2 linked regions of the Anaerobacillus alkaliphilus genome follow. The protein of the gene in region 2 interacts with the protein of the main gene of each other region in a pairwise test. Links are inferred from orthologs where the notes say so. Each region holds a gene or a part of one and is shown on either strand. Other genes may lie near its edges.

What was found.
Region 1: the proteins of ezrA (region 2) and ftsA interact in binary tests that used the Bacillus subtilis proteins (3 or more experiments, as listed by UniProt). The link is inferred for Anaerobacillus alkaliphilus from one-to-one orthologs.

The regions. Positions count from the first base shown.
Region 1 is NZ_QOUX01000046.1:403,196-412,961, forward strand. The notes cover bases 1,163-3,975. They hold ftsA (cell division protein FtsA), read right to left. Parts: upstream 3,303-3,975; coding sequence 2,022-3,302; downstream 1,163-2,021. Other genes in these bases: ftsZ (cell division protein FtsZ), read right to left, coding at 1,163-1,970; DS745_RS17170 (small basic family protein), read right to left, coding at 3,578-3,940; DS745_RS17175 (DUF881 domain-containing protein), read right to left, coding at 3,941-3,975. In the rest of the region: sigma-E processing peptidase SpoIIGA, read right to left, coding at 1-524; more of ftsZ, read right to left, coding at 837-1,162; more of DS745_RS17175, read right to left, coding at 3,976-4,633; DS745_RS17180 (DUF881 domain-containing protein), read right to left, coding at 4,641-5,342; DS745_RS17185 (cell division protein FtsQ/DivIB), read right to left, coding at 5,326-6,111; murB (UDP-N-acetylmuramate dehydrogenase), read right to left, coding at 6,398-7,306; murG (undecaprenyldiphospho-muramoylpentapeptide beta-N-acetylglucosaminyltransferase), read right to left, coding at 7,325-8,416; spoVE (stage V sporulation protein E), read right to left, coding at 8,625-9,725. UniProt on the Bacillus subtilis protein: Cell division protein that is required for the assembly of the Z ring. May serve as a membrane anchor for the Z ring. Binds and hydrolyzes ATP. Also involved in sporulation.
Region 2 is NZ_QOUX01000046.1:917,256-933,868, reverse strand. Bases 12,808-15,764 are described here. They hold ezrA (septation ring formation regulator EzrA), read left to right. Parts: upstream 12,808-13,415; coding sequence 13,416-15,113; downstream 15,114-15,764. Other genes in these bases: DS745_RS19670 (cysteine desulfurase family protein), read left to right, coding at 15,711-15,764; DS745_RS19675 (hypothetical protein), read left to right, coding at 15,222-15,551; refZ (forespore capture DNA-binding protein RefZ), read left to right, coding at 12,808-13,163. In the rest of the region: DS745_RS19725 (acetoin utilization protein AcuC), read right to left, coding at 1-430; DS745_RS19720 (acetoin utilization AcuB family protein), read right to left, coding at 400-1,044; DS745_RS19715 (GNAT family N-acetyltransferase), read right to left, coding at 1,145-1,777; acsA (acetate--CoA ligase), read left to right, coding at 1,966-3,681; DS745_RS19705 (transglycosylase domain-containing protein), read right to left, coding at 3,742-6,645; tyrS (tyrosine--tRNA ligase), read left to right, coding at 7,289-8,551; rpsD (30S ribosomal protein S4), read right to left, coding at 8,686-9,288; DS745_RS25215 (sensor domain-containing diguanylate cyclase), read left to right, coding at 9,774-12,113; more of refZ, read left to right, coding at 12,543-12,807; more of DS745_RS19670, read left to right, coding at 15,765-16,613. UniProt on the Bacillus subtilis protein: Negative regulator of FtsZ ring formation; modulates the frequency and position of FtsZ ring formation. Inhibits FtsZ ring formation at polar sites. Interacts either with FtsZ or with one of its binding partners to promote depolymerization.

The sequences.
Region 1 (9,766 bases), 510 kb from region 2 along the record:
TGCCTATCTAGTATAAATAGATCTACTTGAACGATATCTTCGTACTTCACTTTCCTAACTTCCATTTGCTCAATTCTTTTCCTAGCAAAGAGCCAAATCGTTGGAAATCCAATGACTACTAATAACCAGCTAATTGGAGTTCCTAAACCTGTAGATTTCGTTGTTACTACTCCATTCAAAATAACCATTTCGTTATTAAACATGAAATGTAATGCAATTAACCCACCTCCACAAATGAAGCTAACGAAATAGAATGTTAGGAGATTTTGAATAAAGTATGATATTTTTTTAAATCCGAAAGCAGTAACAACGATGCAAGATGAAAAAATTAACTTAAACATTGGATGATAAAATAACGGGCTTAATGTTGTCATAACTATGAAGATTGAGCTCGACGCGACTAAAGCACCCAAAAGGAGCCGCCATTTCTTAAAGCTTCTTTTTAGTACTAGAGCCGTCAATACTAATAATAATAGGTCAATACAAAAATTTAGAAACCATATGACATCCAGATAAATAGCCATATCGGCTCCTTCCTTAATCGTCAAAGATTAAATCATAGATTTTTGAACAACCTCTTAAAAAGAATTTGAAACTAGTATATCTCACATCGTATTTATAAGTCTGTCAGTTTATGCCGATAGAATCAGAGAAATTTTAGGTTATTTCCACTTAAATTGTCGTCAGGTCTCATTAATTTAAGTTCTACAACAAAGAGATTTGTCAACTGTTTTGTATAATTTTAGTAATAGAGTACAAAAAAAAGAGACTAACTTACTATTTCCTTCTTAAGAAGAAAACAAATAAGTTAGTCTCTTTTACTTTTAGTAAAAGGTTTAACGATTACGACGATTTCTTAAAAACGTTGGAATATCTAATGTATCAACTGATTCCTGCTGTACTGAAGGTTGGCGCTCCGTTGAATACGAGCTTTCTTCATGTTGTTGAGCAACCGGTTTTTTTGTAGCAGCTGGTTTCCCTTGAGTTTGATTTTGTGTTCTTGCCACTTTTGGAACTTCGTCATTAAAGCCAGTTGCAATAACGGTAACTACAATCTCATCTTTAAGATTTTCATTAATTACAGAACCAAAAATCATATTAACTTCTTGATCCGAAGCAGAAGAAACGATTTCGGCAGCTTCATGTACTTCATATAAACTTAAATTTGTTCCACCAGTAATATTCATTAGTACACCTTGTGCACCATCTATTGACGTTTCTAATAATGGACTTGAAATAGCTTTCTTTGCAGCTTCTGTCGCACGATTTTCACCTGTTGCAATACCAATTCCCATTAAAGCAGAACCCTTATCACTCATAATCGTTTTCACATCAGCGAAGTCAAGGTTAATTAACCCTGGAACTGCAATTAAATCGGAAATACCCTGTACACCTTGTCTTAATACATTATCAGCTTCACGGAAAGCCTCGAGCATTGGTGTATTCTTATCAACAATTTCTAATAAACGGTCATTTGGAATAACAATTAAGGTATCTACTTTTTCTTTAAGAGCACTGATACCACCAGCCGCTTGACTAGAACGTTTTCTTCCTTCAAATGTAAACGGACGTGTAACAACACCTACAGTTAAAGCTCCAATTTCTTTAGCAATTTCTGCAATTACTGGTGCAGCACCTGTTCCAGTTCCACCACCCATTCCAGCAGTAATGAAGACCATATCCGAACCAGACAAAATTCCTTCTAAATGTTCGCGACTTTCTTCTGCCGCTTTCTTTCCAACGTCTGGATTAGCACCAGCACCTAATCCACGTGTTAATTTCCCACCTAATTGTAATTTATGCTCCGCCTTCGAAAGATGAAGAGCCTGCGCATCAGTATTCACCGCAATAAACTCTACACCTTGTAAGCCGTTTTCAATCATCCTATTAACAGCGTTACTACCGCCACCGCCAACTCCGATGACTTTAATTTTCGCTAATTGGTCCATATCCATTTCAAACTCTAACATATAAGGTCCCCCAATCGATCATGTCTCGATATCATTTCAGTTAAATTATGGTTATTCAAAAAATACTTTAAACCAACTTGATACTTTCTTTTTAACAGCTTGACCTTGAAGTGCATCCTTCTTTTTAGCAGGAGCCTCTTTTCTGTCTTGCTTGTCTTCAACTTGGATAGTTCCTAACGTGGCAGCTACTTCCTTGCCCTGTATTTTGCTATTACGATGGGCAAATTGTATTAAGCCTACCCCAGTTGTGAATTGAGGTTCACGTACTCCTATATAATCAGGAATAGCAACCCTCACATTATTTTGTAGGATTTCCCTTGCTAACTCAAGTAAACCAGGAATTTTCACCGTCCCACCAGTTAGGACAAATCCTCCTGGTAAGTCTCCATAGCCAAGTCTATAAACCTCATTTTCTATTAACTGTAACATCTCAGCTATGCGAGGTTCAATTATATATGATAACTCATATTGGGAAAATTCTTCCTTTAACTCGCTACCAATTTTTGAAACCTTAAAGGTCTCATCTTTTGATGCTAATTCAATATGGGCATGTCCATATTTAACTTTCACACGTTCAGCTTCTTCAGTAGAAACCCGGAGGCCAATCGCAATATCATTTGTTATATGGTCGCCACCAACAGGTATTACTGTAGTAGTTTGTAGTGTACCTTGCTCAAAGATCGATACACTCATAGAACCACCACCAATATCAACGAGGGCAACTCCTAAACCTTTTTCATCCCTAGACACAGCAACTGAACCTGCTGCTAGTGGTTGTAAGCAAATATCTGCAATATTTAAGCCGGCTCTTTCAACACAGCGTAATAAGTTATGTAAGATTGTTTTAGAACCTGTAATAATGGTTCCTTCCATCTCTAGTCGAACACCTATCATTCCTCTTGGATCAGTAATTTCATCTAGACCGTCAACAATAAATTGCTTTGGTATCACATCAATAATTTCTCGCTCTGGTGGTAGTGAAAAAACTTGAGCAGCATCAATTACCCTTCTGATGTCCTCTTCGCCAATTTCGCGATCAGGACTTGAAACAGCAACAACTCCGTGACATGGTTGAAGTTGAATATGGTTGCCAGATACACCAACAATCACATTTTCTATAGACATGCCAATCATTCTTTCAGCTTGCTCAACTGCACGCTTTATGGATCGAACTGTTTCATCAATATCCACAATAGAACCTTTTTTTATTCCTTCTGCTTTTGAATTACCTACACCTATGATATTTAATGAGCCGTTTGCAATATCTCCAATGATTACTCGAACATTGGATGTACCGATGTCTAAACTAACATAAGTCTCTTTGTTGTTCATTCTTTGGCACCTCCTTCAATAAATAAACTTCTCTATTATCATTCATATTACCCTAATAATCGAACTTAAGCTTTAGTAAATATTAGGAAAAGAAAAGTATTTTGTTACAATATCAAGAAAAATATTTCCCTATGAACAGTATAAGAAAAATCACGCTTAAAAACCAGTAAACTTTTCTCTATCCATTAAGTAATTATTCAACAAATACTCTTCATTCCCCTTTTTTTCACATAAAAATAATTTGTTTTTTTAAAATAACTTCAGAGTCGTCAGGTTTAAACTTCAGATTCATTTTCTTTTCTCGCTGTCCACTTCGAAAGAAGGATCCGCCTAATTACAGCGATATTATTAAATAAGCGAACTCCAAAGGCGAAAATTGCAGCTAAATATAAGTCTACACCAAGATGCACGCCTAGAAAAGCCAAACTTGCAGCCAACAATATATTTGAAAAGAAACCAGTTACAAACACGTTTTCTTCAAACGTATTTTGCAAATGTGCTCTAATTCCTCCAAATAGTGTATCAAGTGCAGCAAGAACTGCAATTGATAGGTAGTTTGTATAAGCGTCAGGGATCCTGAATTCTGTCCAAAATCCTAGAAGCAGACCTATAAGCAGCCCAATAACCGGTAACCACATTTATGATTCCTCCTTTATTGGCTGTAAATATCGAACTCGTAGTGCTTGATCATAACCAGGTAACGTAGTGAAATTAATTGGCGTCGATGTTATGCTTAAATTTTCAATTGCAAAGTATTCCACCGATTGAGAAACAATCATTTCATGATGCAATTTTTCTGCATCATTAGCAAGAACTTTCACTTTCAACGGCAAATTGGGTATTCTTCTTGCATTTACATGGGTGACACCATTTACGTCACGAATGGCAGAAGTAGAAATAATTCGTTGGTTTCCTATTGCAATATCACGAGCGTTGTAGATATTTAATTCATTAATTAAAATCCTTAATAAATGAGGAGGAACAGTTTGAGGAACAAAACCATAGTCAGTATACATTGGTTTAATTTCCAAGATAATTCCTTCTCCACTCACAGGGGTTAATCCCGCCCGTTCCTTCAAATCATTTAAAGCATCAATCATAACATCTTCAATGTTTTCTTTCTCCTGAAGTTGGTTTAGGAGAGTTAGTTGTTTCTGAATTTCTTGGTTAAGCTCTTGCTGTCGTTCTTTTTCAAGACGCAAAGCTTGCTGTAACTGTAAAATATCTCGAGTATCTCGAACAACAGGTTCATTGGTCGTCTTAAATTGAATAGCGATCATAAAACCAATAATGGTTGTAACGATTGAAAATATAATAACTCTATCTTTCATATTAAACTCACCCTCTATCTGATAAGTAAGGGTCCATCATAATAAGATCCTTCTTTTCAATTCTCACCTCTATTTGGTCAGAGAGTAGTTGATCCCTTACACCACCTGGCAAATGAAGAGAATCGTGTAATTTAGCCGAATCACCAATTGCAGTAATCACAAACGGAGCAAAGGAAGTGTTACCATCAATACGAATTACAGGGCCCACACATTGAATGTAAGATCGATGTGATATTCGTTGCCCATTAATAGCGATTGCTTCAGCTTGTGTTACTAATAATTCATGTATAACCTTTTGAATATGAAATTCGTGAACAATATAAAAGTTAGGGTTATCTCCGTCAGGTACATATTGTGCATCCGTTAATGTAACTTCTATTCCTGGGCCTTTTATGCCTACGGTACCTGTAGCCATACGAAGCTTGTCTAAATCTTCTACTAAGTTAAAATAAGTCCTTTGTTGTATAGCGATTTCTTCTTCTATCCCAGTAATTTCTGCTTGTATCGCACGCAACTCTTCAGCTAGGTTACGGTTTACTGATTGTTCAAATAACACTTGATTTCTTAATTCGTCTTCTTTTTTCCATTGCCTCTCTGTAATTACCTGATTTTTAGGGACTTCATTTGCAAATTGATAAGATAATGCAATAATAAATCCCGTAATGATCAAGATAACTGAGAGGATGACATGATTACCCTTCACTTTCACTTTCTTCTTCCTCCTCATTATCGAGGAATTGTTCGAAATAAGGATTCATTTTCATATGAATGATCCCTTTTATATTCGGGTCCAATTCCTTTACAATTGCGGGATAATCTCCAATTCTTTGCGAAAAATGTCGTATTGTTGAGCTCACCTGAAATCCATCATTCATATATAGTGTAATCCTAAGTGGATCTTCTTGGACAGGCGTAAAGTATATTTCTGATATTCGATGAATTAGGCTTTCGGGTAGGTAGCTTAGTTCTGCTGCCATCTCAGCCAACTCATCATCTGTTTTCCAGCCTATTAATAACGGTGCATCAGTCGGAAACCGTTGTGAGAATTCCTCTTTGTCTAAGATTTTCCCAGATTCTAAAATAGGATAATACTTTCCTTCCGCAACTAAATAAGCAACTCTTGTGTATTCTTTTACAGTGATCTTAACTGTGTTTGGGAATATCCTTTGCACCTTCACGTCACTAATTTCAATGATAGAGGATACCTCGTCTTCAATCAATTGCTTATTTAATCCCCAATAGCTTGTCCTTTCCTCAAGTCTACTAACATTTATAATGGCTTCGTCTGAAACATAGCGATTACCATCGATGACAATTTCCTTTACATCGCTTAACGGTGATTGAAAATATATAACTGTTAGTAATAACAGGAAAAAGAATGACAAATAGAAGATTAAACGTCTATTTGCTCGTTGCTTTCTTTGAATTCTAAGCTTTGGAATTCGATCTTCAAGGGTTATCACCTTTTGCTGATCCATAACAACCTTCCTCCAATGTATGCTATGTTAGACGGTTAGTAAACGAGACTGAAGTTATTCTACTTAATCTGGTTACTAACTTATAAAAGCTTAGCTAAAATTTAAAACGTAAGTGCAATAAATAACAAACTATTGACAACATTGATATATTATTATCTTAGCTTCTCTCTGTTTTGTAAACAAGTAATTCGTAAGAAAAAATTTAAAAAAACGGCATACAACATATGCCGTTTTCAAAAATGCAATTTGCACTATTAAATGTAACATAAAAACAAGATTTTTACATTTATTTTCTATTCCCAACTACCTCTACTTCTGTTTCAAGTTCAATTTGAAACTTACTGTAAACCACGGCTTTTATATGATCAATCAATTTTAAAACATCGCTTGCTTTTGCATCACCAATATTTACTATAAAATTAGCGTGCATCTCAGATACTTGCGCCCCACCAACTGTAAATCCTTTTAAGCCAGCATCCTCAATTAACTTCCCCGCATGATTTGGCAATGGATTACGGAAAACACTACCACAACAAGGATAATCCCATGGTTGCGTCTTCTTACGATATTCTTTATTTTTCTGAATTTCTGCTACAATTTCTTCTTTTTCACCCTTTTGCAATTGAAAGATAGCTTCAATACAAATACCACCATCTTTTTGCAACCTAGAAGTTCGATAGGAAAAATCCATTTCTTTATTGGAATACCATTTTACCGTACCATCTGGATAAAGAATTCTAGCTTTAGTTAAGATATTTGAGATATCTGATTTATGTGCCCCTGCATTCATGAAGACTGCCCCACCGACGGATCCTGGGATACCACCAGCAAACTCAAGTCCTGATAATCCTTGCTTACTTATCATGGTTGCTAATTTTATCAAAGAAAACCCAGCTCCAACTCGGATTTCTTCACCATTAACTTCTAAATGATCTAAACAATCGCTTATCTTAACTACCATTCCATTAACACCCTCATCTGAAATTAAAAGGTTTGAACCTCTTCCAAGGATAAACAGAGGGTAGCCACTTTCATTAATTATTTTGAAAGTAGTAATTAAGGTATCAATATCTTTCGGTATGACAAGAACTTCGGCCGGACCGCCAATTTTCCAAGTTGTATGATTAGCCAAAGGTTCATTTACTCGCAATTGGCCTACATTTGCTTCCTGTAGTTTTTTTATAAGTCGATCCATATAATCCTCCAAATTCTATTATTTTGCTAACTCTTTCATTAGCTCATACATTTCTCGTCCTGCTTCTGGTTTCCCTTGTTTTAACGATGCCTCATGCATTTGCTTCCATTTACTCTCGTTAAGTAAGATCTCGTCAATTTCTTTAAGCAAGATCGCTCCTGACATTTCTTTTTCTAACTTTACTACTGCTGCCCCATTCTCACTAAGGGACTTGGCATTTTTCTCTTGATGGTTATTTGTCACATAAGGACTAGGAATTAGTATGCTTGGTAATCCAATAGCTGTTACTTCAGCTAAAGTAGTAGCACCCGCTCTAGCAACTATTAAATGTACATTTTTCAAAACTTCTGGCATATTGTGAATAAATGGTTCTATTCTAATATTCGGTGGATTTCCGTGCTCCTCCACTTTTTTCATCACATTTTGGTAATGAACATCACCGGTAACATATAGAAATTGATACTCTCTTTGGCCAGCATCTCTTAAGACTTCTAAGAAAGCGTCGTTTATAGGTTTAGCACCTCTGCTACCCCCGACAATTAAAACTGTTTTTTTCAGCTTGCTTAATCCCATATCTGTTAAGCGATCTTTTTCCTCAACTAACGCCGCCTCAGTAGCCCTAGGATTACCTGTAAAAACAACCTTCTCTTTCGGAAAAAAATTCTTCGATTCTTTAAAGGAAATTGCCACTTTATTTACATATTTACTTAAGAACTTATTAGTTAAGCCAGGAACACTATTTTGTTCATGAACAACCGTTGCAATTTTTAGTTTTGCTGCTGCATAAACGACAGGACCACACACATACCCCCCAGTTCCGATGACAACATCTGGCTTAAAGTCTTTAATGAGTTGTTTGGCTCTAGTTACCCCTCTTAAAAAGCGAATAACGGTTTTTACATTATCTAAAGATAATTTTCTTTTAAAGCCTGTAATATGAATGGTTTTAAAAGCAATCCCTTCACGTTTAACTAAGGTGCTTTCAAGTCCTTTCTCAGTTCCTATATATAAAAATTCTGCATTCGGTTCTCGTTTTTGTATTTCTTTAATCAAAGCCAAGGCAGGATAAATATGACCTCCTGTCCCACCACCACTAACGATCACTCTCATAATGACAAACACCTCCATTTGCGAAAAGGAAAAATCTTCTCATCTCTCCATTATATCTTAATTTAACACTAAATATCACCTATAAAAAGAAAAAAGCCCCCTTGGAGGGGCAATTATGAATTGTGAATGTTCAATTGTTTTATAGAAAAGCTACGAAGCCTTCTCATTCATAATTCACAATTCATAATTCCTAATTTATAATTCGCACTTAGTATCTCGCATATCTACTTATATTCAATAATACTCCTACAGCGACTAACATAAGTGTTAAGGAAGATCCACCGTAGCTTAAAAATGGTAGCGTAATTCCTGTTACCGGCATTAGCCCAATAACTACACCGATGTTTATCATCACTTGAATAGCAATCATCCCAATGATCCCTATGGCAAGCAAGCTTCCAAATAAATCTTGAGCACCTAGAGCAACACGGATACCACGCCATAGTAGTATGCTAAATAATAAAATAACAAACGTACCGCCGATAAAGCCTAGTTCCTCTGAAAGTATGGCAAAGATAAAATCCGTTTGAGGTTCTGGTAGATAAAAGAATTTTTGTCTACTTTCTCCTAACCCTAATCCCATTAATCCACCTGGGCCAATCGCGTAAAGTGATTGAATGATTTGAAAACCACTTCCTAGTGGATCAGACCACGGATCTAAAAAAGATGTAATTCGTTTCATCCGATATGGTGCTGAAATAATTAAGGCTACAAGTCCACCTAAGCCTATCATCCCAAGCCCAACAAAATGGCTTATCTTTGCTCCTGATACGAAAATCATCACAATACAAGTCCCGACCATCACTGCACCTGTACCAAGATCTGGCTGCAACATAATTAAACCAAAAGCAAGCATAACTAATGATAGTGACGGCAATAAGCCCTGTTTAAATTTCGTGATGTTCTTTTGATTTTCAGACAAGTATTTCGCGAGAAAAGCGATCATAGCAAATTTCATAAACTCAGAAGGTTGAATAGAAAAGGCTCCAACTCCTAACCAACTTCGCGCTCCACCTCGAACTAATCCTACTCCAGGAATTAGTACGATAATTAGTAAGATAAAACAAATGATAACGATGAGTTTAGAATGCTTCCGCCATATCCAATAATCAACATTCATGATTACAAACATAGCAATGACCCCTAGCCCTGCAAAAAACAGCTGTCTTTTTGCAAAAAAGAATGCATCATCAAACTTATATGTTGCCCAAACAGCACTAGCACTATATACCATGATCATCCCTACAGTTAACAAGGCTAGAGTTGTAATGATTAAAACAAAGTCTGGTGTAGATTTCGTTTTAGGCAATGTGGAACACCTCATTCATTCTTGAATTTGGGCAAGCCCCT
Region 2 (16,613 bases):
ACCCGTGATGTAGTCCTCCACTAAGGTTACAGGCGTGTAAGTAGCTGCCACTCATGACTAGATCAACAGCAGTTAAAGTTCCTCCTACAAGGAGAGCGGCTGCTTCATGCATGTTAGGGAACATTGGCGTATCGTCCGTACCAATACCATAGCTTGTAGCCATTGATGGTCTTAATTCTCCTTTGCTTGCAAGTTTGACAGCGTTTACGTATTCTTTATCGTGAATAAGTAATAGCTCTTCATCTGTTGCTAATCTTGGTGGAATAATGTCTTCTGGTTTTAAGGCATTACATTTACCAAGTAAATCATACGTTAAATCGAGACGTTTTTGATTAAAGGGGTGATCATTAGAGAATTTGTAGGTTTGCTGCTCTTCAGAATAAATAAAAGCGGCATTCTTCATAATGACATCCCCGGTAAGTTTGGCCATAAGACTTTATAGCCTTCCCTTTCTATATCAGAAATAACCCCCCGTGGATCCATCGTCTGTAGTCTGAAAACAAGTACTTTTTTTTCTAAGTCTTGACTTGGGTATACCAAAACACTTGTGATGTTTATATTGCGTTTTTTAATAATTGTAGCTATTTCCGCAAGCATTCCTGCAATATTCTCTACTAGCACTTCAATTTGCGAGCTAGGCTGATGAGCCCCCATTAGTTGTACGAGTGTGTGTAAAATATCAGTTTCTGTAATGATTCCGACTAATTTATCATCTTCTTCAATTGGCAAGCAACCGATATTATGTTCATAGAACATAGAAGATACATCTTCAACGAAATCGAGAGGATGTGCAGTAATGACATCTGTTATCATAATCTTTGAAACAGGGTTTGCAAAATAATCAAGATGTTCTTCTGTATCAAAAACAGATGACCTGGCATCTCGAATATCCCGGTCGGAAATTATTCCAACTAGATCATCAGTTTCATTGACAACTGGCAAATGGCGAACGCGATTTGCATTCATTAGTTCATGTGCTTCATTAATGGTAGAGCTATCTAATATCTTTATGACATTTCGTTTCATTATTTGTTCAACAATCATTTAGAATTCACTCCCCTATCATGGATTAAGATTTTTTATGTAGAATTTTTTCTGGGAAGTGCTAAGTCATGAGGTAATACCAAATTCTACAGCTCATTTATTAGTACATAAAGCGATTTTGGAATCGAATCCTATCAAATCTTTGAATTGAGTCCTGATCTATTCTATTTCCAATTCGGACCATTAAACAATTTGCCGGGTGAGAACAGATTTCAGGATCATCAGTTGCAAACCAGACTAATCCGCCTGCATTCATCATTTTCTCCATAGCTTTACGATAGTCCCAAACAGATAAACCAGTACCTTTTAAATCCCAGTGCCAGTAATATTCTGTTGTAATGATTATATAATCGTTCATAGCGTCATCCATCATGGAGACCCGGAGCATATTCTTACCTACCTTACACCCACGATAAGGTGCAGCAACTTCAATGGCACCTAATTCAAGCAAGTTGTCCATGTTTGCTTCGGACCATCTTTCTAATTCGTCCGGATATATAAATGTTGCATATCCGATGATGGTGTCATGGTCTCTAGCAATGATAATTCGCCCTTCTGGTAGATCGGCAATGCCTAGTAGAGCATGAAACTGTTTTTGAGCTGGTCTAAAGGCTACTAAACCTTCGTGAAATTTATAGGAAGCAAGTTCCTTTGCCGAGATAGGTCCTTCAATAATTAGCGTATGTTGTCCTGCTTTTAATTCTAGTGCATTGTAAGTTTTTTTGTGTATCATTCAAGCACCACCTTAGAAATAAAGAATAATAGAAATTAACTATATTATACATGAAAAAAAGGATTTTTTTATCATTTTGGAGAATTTGACTTATAAATAGTTAAAATAATTTAAACAATTGAGAAAATTCTATAAGTATATTACAATAAATATATTGTTATAGAACATAAGTATAGAGGGGGAAATATATGAAAATGCCAATAATTCCTGCTGTAAAAGGAGACTTTCATTTAGAAGATTATGAAACAGTTGTGGAAAGCTTTGATTGGAGTCAAGTTGAGGAACAATTTTCTTGGTATAAGACTGGGAAGATGAATATAGCATTTGAAGCAATTGACCGTCATGCTCAAGGTGTCAAGAAAAATCAAGTTGCCCTCTACTATAAAGATGATTTTAGACGTGAGAAATATACGTTTAAAGAAATGATGGAAAATACAAATAAAGCAGGTAATGTTCTAAAGCAACTTGGAGTTGAGAAAGGTGACCGAGTCTTTATTTTTATGCCAAGGTCTCCTGAACTATATTTTTGTTTGCTAGGAGCAATTAAATTAGGTGCTATAGTTGGGCCACTTTTCGAAGCATTTATGGAAGCGGCTATTTTTGACCGTTTAAATGATAGCGCTGCAAAAGTTTTGGTTACGACACCAGATTTAGTGGAGCGTGTTGCTAAAGATAATTTACCCAACCTTAAGAAGATCGTATTAATTGGTGATGAAGTAAGTGAAAATGACAAAGTGGTTAATTTTAAACCATTATTTGAACAGGCGAGTAAAAAATTAGAAATTGAATGGGTTGACCGTGAAGATGGGATGCTTCTTCATTATACATCAGGCTCAACTGGAAAGCCTAAAGGAGTCATGCATGCACATAACGCAATGATACAGCAGTACCAGACAGCAAAATGGGTACTCGATTTAAAAGATGATGATATTTATTGGTGTACAGCTGATCCTGGCTGGGTTACTGGAACTGTCTATGGAGTATTTGGACCATGGCTTCATGGTGTTTCTAATGTCGTTCGCGGTGGACGTTTTAACCCCGAAGATTGGTATAAGACCATAGAAGAGTATGGAGTTACCGTTTGGTATAGTGCACCGACTGCATTTAGGATGCTAATGGGCATAGGAGAAGAATTAGTTAATCGTTTTGACTTAACCTCATTACGCCATATTCTTAGTGTTGGTGAGCCGCTAAATCCTGAAGTCGTTAAGTGGGGAGTAAAAGTGTTCCATTTACGAATTCATGATACTTGGTGGATGACTGAAACCGGTTCGATGATGATTTGTAACTACCCATCATTAGGGATAAAGCCTGGTTCAATGGGTAAGCCAATTCCAGGAGTTGAAGCAGCTATTATTGATGATCAGGGTAACGTTCTACCACCTAATCGAATGGGGAACCTAGCTTTGAAGAAAGGTTGGCCATCAATGATGCGTGCGATCTGGAATAATCCTGAAAAGTATAAAGAATACTTTACTCATAATGGTTGGTATATTTCAGGAGATTCTGCTTACATGGACGAAGAAGGTTATTTCTGGTTCCAAGGAAGAATTGATGATGTCATTAATACTTCTGGGGAGAGAGTTGGTCCATTTGAAGTGGAGAGCAAACTGGTTGAACATCCGGCAGTTGCTGAAGCAGGAGTAATTGGCATCCCTGATCCTATTCGTGGCACAATTATTAAGGCCTTTATTTCGCTTAGAGAAGGCTATGAACAAAGTGATGAACTAAAAGAAGAAATCACCCTATTTGTTAAGCGGGAGCTTTCTGCTCATTCAGCACCTAGACAAATTGAATTCCGTGATAAGTTGCCAAAAACAAGAAGTGGTAAGATTATGAGAAGGGTATTAAAGGCGTGGGAGCTAGATTTACCTACAGGAGATCTTTCTACAATGGAAGATTAAACGGTTAAAAAGAAAGTGCATGGTCCTCATAAAAGGAAACCATGCACTTTCTTTTCTTTTTTATATTCGAAAACTAACGAGTAGATTTCGAAAGAATTTCTTTATAGAGTGGTTATAGGTAAGCTCATCTAATGGATCTGGAATTACGCCATTATCATCGTCGTCGTCATCACCATCACCATCACCAGGTGGCTTTGGAGGTTTATTTTTATCTCTATCTCTAGGACCATCTTCATTAGATGGGTCATCGAAATCGTCATCACCAGGAGCATCTAGCGAGTTTCCGGTATAGACAACCTGAGAACCTGAAGACTCTCTACCTAATACGTCAACTGCAGTCACTTTATAGGTAAATGACCCTGTATTAAGCTTCATTTGAAGCTCTTGATCAGACCTAACTATATTAGCAACTGCAAATGAGTCGCTGCCGCTTGCAGCACGGTATACTCGATATCCTACAATATCCTCATCGTCGTGAGCACTCCAGAGGAGTGTATCACCATCTACCCAAACCGTGGATATTGGTCCAGGAGTTTTCCCGTTGTCCTCTGCAAATCGATCAGGAATAATACGTTCCCAATCAATCGGGATAAATTCTAAGATACTCTCATCTTCAAAGTATTCGTTTTTAATCGTTATTCCAGATTGAGTAAACTCTTCTGGTGTACTCTCAAGTGCACGGTATGGTTCACCTTGGAGCATCACAAATCTTACTCTTTCAAGGCTATCATCGTTTGCTGTAGGAACATATTTTACATTGAACAAGTCAGTTTTTACAAGTCCTGCTTCATGACATAATTCAGATGGAAGCAATCCAGAAATTCCACAAAACATTTGGCTGACTATCCCACTAGGCATTTTAAAACCTTCAGTTGGTGAGATATAATCTGGATCCACATCGTAGGCAGCATTTGCTAGAGTTGCCCAGATTTTCTGAGTTCTTGGTCCAGTTCTTCCTTTTAATGGGCGATTTGTATCGTATCCAATCCAGACACCCATCGTAAAGTTTGGATTAAAGCCTACATACCAAGAATCGTACGCACTATTCGTCGTTCCAGTTTTACCTGCTAAGTCAGTTTTGAAGTTTAGCATACCAGGTAAGCCAGGTGCTGTTCCAGGTGGAACATGTACATCTCTTAGCATATCTAAAGTAAGATATGCCGTTTGTGGAGAAAATATTTCGCTCTCCTGATGCTCGTGTTGGTAAACAAGTTTTCCATCCTTTGATACAATTTTGTCTATCATATAAGATTTTATAAATTTGCCTTCATTCGCAAACACTGTATAGGCATTTGTGTTCTGTTCTACGGTAACCCCTAAATGTAAACCACCGATTGCTGTTGGTTCAAAAGGCTCACCTTTGATGAGATTGTTAATTCCCACTTTTTCGAGTGTTTCTCTAGCGTAATCATGCGGAACACGGTTAAAAGCTTTAACAGCAGGAACGTTTCTGGAACGTTGAAGTGCCTCACGAGCTGTCATCAAACCAAGGTGATTATTACCAAAGTTCGTAATTTCCTTTTCTGGTTCATTTTTATAGTACATTGTTGTATCAGCTAGGATATATCCAGGTTGTAATAAACCTAATTCCATAGCTGGAGCATATGCAAGAAGTGGTTTCATTGTCGAACCGTTTTGACGATATGCTTGTGTAGCATGATTGGTGCTCTCACGGCTATGGTCACGTCCACCAACGAAAGAGATAATCGCCCCTGATTTGTTATCAAGAAGAATTGCACCAACTTCTTCAGGTTCACCTAAATCATTTACTCCACCAAATAAACTACTATCCTTTATAGCTTGTTGGTGTGCATCATAGATGTCTTTATTAACAGTTGTGTAAATTTGATAGCCGTTTCGACGTAAATCACGACGAGCTTGCTCGCGATATTTACCAGCTAGTGCGATTCGTTCTTCGCGTTCTTCAATATCTTCTAATATTACTCCGTCTTTTTCCATCATCTGCATAGAAAAGATCTCAATAGCTCTTCGTTCCACTTCTTGTAATAAGAATGGATATTCAGAGAGAGTAGTTGGTGTCGGGTCAGTTAAATTTGCACGAATATCATATTTTAGGGCAGCATCAAATTCTCTTTCCGTAATATAACCTTTATCTCTCATCCTTGTTAATACAGTCCTCATTCTGTTTAAAGATGGTTCAAGATTTTCCTTAACTCCACGTCCTTGAGATAAAAATGGGGTATACCCAAATGGACTTTGTGGCAAACCGGCGATATAGGCTGCTTGTGGTATAGATAAATCACTTGCATCTACACCAAAAATACCTTGAGCGGCTGCTTGGATACCTGCAATATTTCTACCATTTGCGTTCCTACCAAATGGAACAACGTTTAAGTATGCAGCCAAGATTTCATCTTTCTCAAAGAAATTTTCAAGACGCATGGCCAAAAGAATTTCTTTTGCTTTTCTTTCAAAGGATACTTCATTTGTTAATATTTGGTTTTTAATTAATTGTTGTGTTAGTGTACTTCCCCCAGTTTGAATAGAGGAGTTAGAGAACTCTTGATAAGTAGCTCGTAAAATAGCTTTAGGGACAATTCCATCATGTTCAAAGAAGTATTCATCCTCAGTTGCAATAAATGCATTAATAAGGTGTTCTGATACGTCTTTAATGTCAATTTCTCTTCGCTCTAATTCAGATGGTAGGTCACCTAAATAAACATCATTAGCAAAGTATATTTCAGTAATTTCTTCATAGTTATAGATATCCATTCTCATTTCTTCTTTGTTTCGAATTGGCTCGTTCATAACCAGTGAGGCAAAGAAACCGGCACCTGCTCCGCCTACAAAAAGCATTAGTGAAATAACCCCAACAAAAAAGATTAATAATAAATTCCATACTACTTGATAGGTTATTCTAAAGCTTTTAAAAATCTTTTTGCCATTTAAAAAATTTACGATAGATTGTATTGAGAATCGTCTATCAGAACGTTTATTATCCATGGATTAATACCTCCTAAATGTTCACAAAATATTATATCATATATTGTCGTTTGTTGGATATGAAGCCAGCTGAAAAAGTAAACATTGACAATATGGTATATATTTGATAAAAATATAGCAATAATACATTCAATATGTAAAAGCTATGAATGGACAACAGTAGTAGGCAAATCCCTGTTAAAGTATTGTTCCAGACAATTGATTTGGAACAACTTGTTAGAGAGCTGGTGGAAGGTGCAAACCAGTACAAACTTGCTTATGAATTACTTCCAAGAGCTTCCTTTGCGAACAGTGTTTTACGTTAAGTAGTAAAGGACGGATTAAACCGTTATTTTTACCGAAGTGGAAGGTAATAATTACTTTCAACAAGGGTGGTACCGCGACTAAATAGCTCGTCCCTTTTTTGGGATGGGCTTTTTCTATTTTTAGAAGGCTCTTTTCGTAAACATTGTGGCTTTTTCCCTAAATTAATCGGATAAATACCCTAGATGAAGATATCAGCCAATAAATTATGTAAGAAAAGAGCAATACTAACTAAATTAGTTGTTAATTCTTAGTATTTTTAAGCAACAAACTTTGCGAAAACAGCCTTTTAGAAAGAAGTCTAGGTAGATGTATTCTAACTAAGAAGGAGAGAAAGAAAATGGATTTGTTAAAGGATTTAGAATATCGTGGGTTAGTTAATCAAGTAACAGATTTAGAAGGGTTAACAAAGCAGTTGGAAGAAGGGAAAATAACTTTGTACTGTGGGTTTGATCCAACTGCGGATAGTCTGCATATTGGCCATCTACTAACAGTACTAACATTACGTCGTTTTCAATTAGCTGGTCATAAGCCCCTTGCTCTTGTTGGGGGAGCAACAGGCTTAATTGGTGACCCAAGTGGAAAGAAAGCTGAAAGAACACTTAATGAAAAAGAGATTGTAGTTCAATTCAGTAACCGTATTAAAGAACAACTATCGCAATTTTTAGATTTTGAAGGTGAAAATCAAGCGAAAATAGTCAATAATTATGATTGGATTGGAAATCTAGATGTTATTTCCTTTTTAAGGGATGTAGGGAAAAATTTTGGGATCAACTATATGTTAGCAAAAGATTCGGTAGAATCACGCATTCAATCAGGAATTTCTTTTACTGAATTTAGTTACATGATTTTACAATCGTATGACTTTTTAAAATTATTTGAACAGGAAAACTGCCGACTGCAAATTGGTGGAAGTGATCAGTGGGGGAACATAACGGCTGGTCTAGAATTAATTCGGAAATCTACTGATGAGCAGGAGAAAGCTTATGGTTTTACAATTCCATTAGTGACAAAAAGTGATGGGACTAAATTTGGTAAAACTGAAGGTGGAGCGATTTGGTTAGATGCAGAAAAAACTTCTCCATACGAATTGTACCAATTCTTTATTAATACCGATGATCGCGATGTAATCAAGTTTATTAAGTATTTTACATTTTTAACTCACGAAGAAATTAATGCATTAACTGAGGAAGTCGCTACTGCTCCAGAGAAGCGAAGTGCGCACCGTAAGTTAGCAGAGGAAGTAACAAAACTTGTTCACGGTGAGGAAGCTCTAAAACAGGCAATTAGAATCTCAGAAGCGTTGTTTAGTGGTGAAATTGCTAGCTTAAGTGCAGCGGAAATTAAGCAAGGTTTTAAAGATGTTCCTTCATACGTATGTGAAGAAGAGGAAATTGGGTTACTTGATTTATTAATTGCTTCCAAAATTGCTCCTTCAAAGCGTCAAGGTAGAGAAGATATCCAAAATGGTGCTATCTATGTAAATGGAGATCGTGTGACTGACTTAGAGAAGGTTATTAGTAAGGAAGATCGAATTGAGGGACAGTTTACAATTATCCGTCGAGGAAAGAAGAAATATTACTTAATTAAATACAGCTCTTAATAGTAAATGGCAAGCCTAGCTTGCCATTTACTACTTTTGTTTGGACACTAAGGAAGCTACTCTCTCTGCATTTTCCAGAAAATACGATAAAATAAAAAAACCACGCAAAGGCGTGGTTTTTTATTAACAACATCTTAACGAGAGTAGAACTCAACGATAAGTTGCTCAGTAACTTCAGCAGGTAATTCAGAACGCTCTGGTAAGCGAGTGAATGTAGCTTCTAGTTTGTCTTCATTGAAGTCAAGGTAAGCAGGTACGAAGTTGTTCACTTCTACAGCTTCTTTAACTACAGAAAGGTTTAATGATTTCTCACGAACGCTAATTGTTTGACCTGGTCTAACGCGGTATGATGGGATATCAACGCGTTTACCATCAACCATCACGTGGCCATGGTTAACTAATTGACGAGCTCCACGACGTGTACGAGCTAATCCCATTCTGTATACTAAGTTATCTAAACGAGACTCAAGTAAGATCATGAAGTTCTCACCTTGGATACCAGCCATTTTACCAGCATCATCAAAGATACGACGGAATTGACGCTCATTTACACCGTACATATGACGAAGTTTTTGCTTTTCTTGTAACTGAACACCATATTCAGATAATTTCTTTCTTTGGTTAGGACCGTGTTGTCCCGGTGCGTAAGGGCGTTTTTGTAATTCTTTTCCTGTTCCGCTTAATGAAATTCCTAAGCGACGAGATAATTTCCAAGATGGACCTGTATAACGAGCCATGAATGACTCCTCCTTTGTTATTTTAATATTGATAAAATAACAACAGTTCTTAGTAATCCCTTCAAAAGCTCATTTTATATTCATGCACTTTCGCTTCGACAGCTGGAAGTTACACAATGCACCTCATTAAAACTTTTCAGCCGCAGTTAATGAGGTATAAAATAAGAAGAGGTCATTTGAAGTTTACCTTGGCTGTCATATTTTACACAAAGAATAGTATATGTTCTAGCTAATAGAAAGTCAAGAGCTGATTAGAATACCGGGAGAAATTAACATAGGTGTGTTAGCAAAATAGTCAAATTTATAGTACTAAAAAATAGCAATTTCATGAGAAACTGTTAGTATACCAAGTATGACTACTCTAGTATAAAATAACTAAATTCAAGTTCAGTAATTGTTAAATTTTAGTTTATTATAGTAAATAATAACTATATATTCTATAATTAAGAAGTCAATATCAATTCTCAGCGAACGGTGGTGAGCTCATGAAAATAGAGAGAAACAAAAATAGTCCCGTCAATCTATCTGAAATATTCCAGGCTACATTGGCCCTAGATAATGAAATTCAAAAAACAATTCCTTCAGCTATCTTCTTTTTGGCTAATGAAAATGGACAGGTCGTTGTAACAAACAAAACTACCCCGGGATTTCCTAAAGTAGTTGAGGAAGGCATGCCGAGTTTTCTGACGAAAGGTCAGTTTCCGGTTGTTGTTACAAGCCGTTACCATGTTGATGTAATTTCATTGATTTTGCCACAAAATGACAAGACTTGGGATGGTTTTTTAGGTGTAATAGTAGATGTAGTTGATGCAAATAATGAATCACTTCGAACTTTCCTATTGTGTTTTAAACAAACTCTTCTCATGACCGCTCATTTATTAGAAACAAAGCAAAAGTTATTGCTGCTACAGAAGAAAGAAAGCAGTGAACAACTGTTATCTACGGTTTTAAAAGAGACTGAGTACACCGAAAACGTTGACGTTTTTATAACTGTTTTTTTAGAAAAAATAAAAGAGTTTGTTGGTATTGGTGAGTTTACGTTTTTGCTAGTAAATCATATTGAGGATAGGTTCATTCCACGCTATTCAACAGATAATAGTGGTGGTTTAAAAGAAATGATAGAAGAGCATCCACTAACAGTAAGTGACGTTAGTAATGCACTAAACATGTTAAAGGTTGACGAAGATTTGATACTAGTAAGAAATCATCCTCTCCAAATGGGAGTTACAGCCTTAAATGAATTGTATGAAGACTATGCATTCATTCCTCTAGTAAAAGAAGGAAAACTATTCTCTGCTCTTGTTTATGGAGTTAATCAAGAGAGGATAAGTTCGTATTTAGAAACTCATCTGATAGACTTACTAGTCGATGGAATGGGTATTATCTATAAATTGTATAATTATGAACTGGTTTTAAATTCACAAAAACGAAAAGATCTATTATTAAATGTAACTAAAAAATTTCATTCATCAATGGATGTAAGTGCAATTTTAAGCGACATTATAGATGCTTTAAAACAGGTATTTCCGAGTTTTGATGTTTATCTACTACTTTCTCATGAATGGGAAGTAAGTGATGAACTCCCAATTATGCAGCTAAGCTATGGAAAAGACAAATCAAATGAAGTAGCAACTAACGCCTATCTAACAGGTAAAATTCAGATAGAGGATATCATTTTAGATAGAAAATCTGTTCTTTATGCCCCTTTACGTGGAAAACAAGGCGTTTATGGGGTGTTAAAGATCATGGCAAGTAATTCTTTCGTATTCCCACAACATGAAATAGATTTTATTGAAGTTTTAGCAGACACTGGCGGAAATGCAATTGAAAATGCTGAACTATATCAGCAATCGAGGCAACTTGTAGAAGATCTACAACTAATAAACCGCACATCTCATGAATTAAATTCAAATTTAAGATTATCAGAAACGATTAGTTATATGAAAAATCAAATAAAAATGTCTTTTGATGCACAGGAAATAGGCTTCTTTCTATTTCGTCCCAATGGTGAATTTGAAGTGATTGAAGGGAGTTCAAATTACTTTCTCAAAGACTCTAATTTATCTGAAATTGTAACGATTTGTCGGCGAATTAAAAATAATCAGGATCCTTTGTTCATTGGAGATTTATCATCAGAATTTCCATATTTATTAAAGCCACTACGGTCCTTTATAGGGGTACCAATGGTACAAAGTGGTAAAATAATAGGAGCTGTATTTATCGTTCATGAGTATGCTTATCATTTTTCATTTAATCAGTTTAAGTTACTTCAATCTCTAATCCATCACTCTACATTAGCCTTTACAAATTCCATGCTCCACGAAGAATTAGAAACTTTAGTGATCACTGATCACCTTACTAGACTTTATGCTAGGAACTTTTTAGACGAAAAAGTACAAGTGTCTATGGAAAAAGATGCTTATGGGTGTTTTTTATTATTTGACATTGATGATTTTAAACAAATAAATGATGTATATGGTCACCAAGTAGGGGACGATATTATTATTCAAGTTGCTAATATATTGAAGCAAAATATAAAAAATACGGATATTGCAGCTAGATGGGGTGGAGAGGAACTGGCAGTTTATTTACCAAAAGTAGATCTTGAGGTTGGAGCAATTGTGGCAGAGCGCATCCGCAAAAAGGTCTCTCGAGAAACCTCACCACCAGTTACAATCTCTTGTGGGATCTCACATTGGAAGCAGTCCAATTTGGATAAATCACTTAAAACACTATTTAATAATGCTGATAAAGCCTTATACTCTGCAAAACGTACTGGAAAAAATGTTATTGTTAGTTTTGATAAGGACACATGTTATTTATAAAAGGCTCTTTTCGTAAACATTGTGGCTTTTTTATCCTAAAATAATCGGAAAAATAATCTAGAGGAAGATATCATCCAATAAATTATGTAAGAAAAGAGCAGTACTTACTAAATTAGTGGTAAATTCTTAGTGATTTGTGTAAAAATCCGGCATTTGGGATTTTTACGAAAGAAACAAACTTTGCGAAAACAGCCTTATAAAATGACAGGGGGCATTAGGATAAATTCTTCTAATGCCCCCTGTTTTCGACTTTTTCAATGTTTTTTTGCAGAAAAAAGTGGTTTGACAACTAAAAGTATCACTATATGTAGAAACATCTTGTCTTATTGTCGATAAGAAATAGCAGGACTTATCCAACTTTTTTTGAAAAGTTATAGTAACAAAAAAAATCGTAAACACAACATATATCATGGATAAGAGGTGAGTATCGTGGAAAAGGGTGAGAATACGAAACGAAGAGTGATGGAAGCGGCAGTATCACTATTTAACGTGAAAGGGTATAGTGGTACCTCAATACGAGCAATTGCAGAAAAGGCTGGAGTTAACGTTGCCCTCATTTCATATTACTTTGGTAACAAACAGGGTCTTATGGAAAGGCTAATGATTGACTTTTTAGAGGAGTATACAAACATAACTGAAAAGGGCTACCGTGATCTAGCAAACTCAACTGCAAAAGACTGTTTATCTTATGTTGTAGAAAACTTATTAAAGTACCAACAACAAAACCATCATCTAGCAAGATTTGTGCATCGTGAAGTAACATTAGATTCTACATTAGTCAGGGAACTAATGATGACTTACTTTATGAAAGAAAAACATTTTATGAAAAATATAATTGAAGCAGGAGTAAAACAAAAGGAGTTTCGACCTGTTGCTAGTGATTTTGCCTCAATACAAATCCGAGCGCTTGTAACTATGCCGTATTCACAACCACAATATATCCGTGAAGTCTACCATCTCAATCCACATGAAACGTACTTTAGCCAAAAATATTATAGTCATATTGAAAAGTGGCTTAATGAATTTTTATATAAGTCTGTCCTTGTCTAAAAACATACAATCTTCTAAAAAACAATTAATTGGGTTCATTCTTTTTCATGCGTAGTTCGTATAGAAAGAGGATGAAATTTTTTTTGTTCAAATTAAGAAAAACTTTGAAAAAAATAAGTCAAAAATTGTTATTCATGGTATCATGTTAATATCGAAATTTATCGATTTTTATAATTTAATGATAAAGACAAAATAAAATCTAATTTTCTAGTGAATATTACATAAACAACAATGGTTGATGGAGGCTTAAGAATGCTGCAATATTTTATTTATGCAATTTTAATAGTTATCATAACTATTATCATATACGGAGCTGTTTCAAGAAAAAGAGTTTACAAAGAGGTTGACCGCTTGGAAGGTTGGAAAATAAAAATAATGAATAAACCGGTCACCGATGAAATTGCAAAAATTAAAGGGTTAAATATGTCTGGTGAAACAGAAAAGAAATTTGAAAGTTGGCGGAACGAGTGGGATGAAATTCTTACACTAAAGCTCCCAGACATAGAAGAACGTCTTTTTGATGTAGAAGAAGCTGCAAACAAATACCGATTTGTCAAAGCAAAAAATATGTCTGAGAATATAGCGAGGGAACTAAAGGATATTGAAGAGAGTATCCAATCTATGTTAGACGACGTGAACTTGTTAATAAATAGTGAAGAAGATAATCGTAAACAAATTGATGACATCCGTAAACATTTTAAGGATGTAAAGAAGTATTATAAACAAAATCTTAATATCTTAGGAACTACCGCTTATGCTTTTGAACAAAGATTAGAACTCATTGATCAGTCTTTCCTTAAATACGAGGCAGCCACAAAAGAAGGGAACTACTTTGAGGCTAGAGAAATTCTATTAATGATGAAAGAAGAAATAGATATAGAAAAGTGGAAAATGGATGAGGTTCCTAAAATCTTAGTTCAAATTGAAACAGAAATACCTTCTCAGTTAGACGAAATCTTTCAAGGAATTAGAGAGATGGACGAAGATGGTTATGTAATTGAGCATTTCTCATTTAAGCAAGATCTTCAAGAAATGAAAAATCATTTACATAAGTTGCTACCTCTACTTGAGGAAGGAAATATTGAAGATGCTGCCAATGCAGTTCACGATATTTATAAAGAGATTGATACTGTTTATGAAACTCTTGAACAAGAAGTCTTGGCTAAGCAATACGTAACCTATGAACTACCTGAGGTTAGAGAAGAATTAGAACAATTAAGAAAAGGTTTCTATGATTTAAAGGCTGATGTTGAGACGATAAAGTTGAGTTACAGAATTCCCGAAGAAGAAATCAAGACACATCTGAAACTTGAAAAGCAAATTAAGGAACTTGTGTATAAACTAAGTGTCATTGAAGATGTGGTGGCAAATGATAAACAATCAAACCTAGCCATAAAAGTATTACTTGAAGAATTTAAAGCTGAGTTGAACTCTCGTAAAGAGATCTTAGATGAATGTGTCGAAACGTTAAATTCCTTACGTAGTGACGAAATAAAAGCAAATGAAACGTTGACAGAATTAAGAGCTAAAGTCCGGCAAGCACAAAGGTTAATTAAAAAGAGTAATATTCCAGGATTGCCAGAGCATGTCCTAATTAAATTGGATGAAGCACAGATAAGTTTACAATTAGCGAATTCTAAGTTGGAAACTATTCCACTTGTCATGAATGATGTCAATGAGGCAATGGAGCAAGCCTTAGATACAGTGAACGATGTGTATGATGTAATCTCTAAGACTATTGAGATGGCACTTACTGCAGAGCGAGTGATCCAGTACGGAAATCGATTTAGAAGTAATAATACCTTTGTTCATGTTGAATTACTTAGAGCTGAAGAGATATTCCGCCTTTATCAATACGAGGAGGCACTAGAAATTGCTCTTAATGTCATTGAAGATTTGGAACCACAAGTACTAGAAAAAATAAATAACTACACATTAGAAAAGGTTTAGCGAATAGCTAAGCCTTTTCTATTAAAATGTAGAAGGAATGAAAGAAAATACTTGCTGTTCTATGTGATAAGAGGCTAAAATGGTGAAAAGGAAATTGAGGTGTGTTGGTTGGGAAAATGGGTTTTGCTTTCGTCAACTGGACTTGCATGTCTAACAGTATGGGGTATCGTTATTTGGTCTATTGTTTTTGCTGATAAGCAACAGTATACGAAATTAGAAGAGGTCGAAAGTGTAATTCAGAGTGAAGAATTAGTAGTTCTTACAAAAACTTCATGGGATGAGGTTGTCGATCATGAGGCTGCTGAAATGCCAACCACAATTGCTGCACTTTTCATGCATTACGGTATCACCAAAACCGATGCGTTAAAAATAGCTCCTAACGGGGTCATATCTATTGATGATTTATTAATAATTGTTACTCATAATGACCAACATTAGCTTGTTGGTTTTTTTTCTTTACAATGTTTTAGTTTAACTTAAATGAAGAGATTTGGGAAAACTAAGAAAGTATTGGTACGTTCACCATCATAGTATTTTATTAACAATTTAGATATGATATTATATTTAGATGCGAAGGAAGTGTAAAGGGGTTATACAATGATTTATTTGGACAACAGTGCTACAACTAAGCCATATAAAGAAGTAATTGATACGTATATGAAAGTCTCAGAAATGTATTTTGGAAATCCATCTTCCCTACATACCTTGGGTAAAGAAGCAGAGGTATTATTAGACCAAGCTAGAGATCAAATAGCGAAACTTCTTAAAGTGTCTAAAAAAGAGATCGTGTTTACTTCAGGTGGGACAGAAGGAAACAATTTAGCTATAAAAGGGACAGCTCTTGAACATCAGGGACGTGGAAAGCATTTAATTACGACTAATGTGGAGCATGCGTCTAATTATGAGGCCTTTGGACAATTAGAAAAGTTAGGTTTTGAAGTTACCTACCTTAATGTAAATGAATCCGGAGAAGTAAATATTGAAGAATTAAAAAAATCATTGAAGGATGATACAATTCTAGTGTCAATGATCCATGTGAATAATGAGTTAGGTTCCATTCAACCTATTAAAGAGGTTGGTGAGTTGTTGAAAAGATACCCAAAGATATACTTTCACGTTGACCATGTTCAAGGGATGACAAAAGTACCAATCTCCTTTAAAGATTGTCATATTGATTTATGTACAATTTCGGGTCACAAATTCCATGGACCAAAAGGCACAGGTGTCTTATATGTCAGGGAGGGGGTAAGGTTATTTTCTTTGTTTACCGGAGGTGTACAAGAATATAACTTACGTGCAGGTACAGAGAATATTCCTGGTTATGTTTCATTGGCAAAAGCACTTAGACTTTCTATGGAAAGATATGTTGCGAATAAAAATCATTTATTCCAACTTCGAGAGCAACTACTAAACGATTTGGTTAAAATTGAGGCTGTAATCTTGAATAGCCCTAAAAATGGTGCTCCTCATATTGTTAATTTCTCTTTACCTGGGATCAAA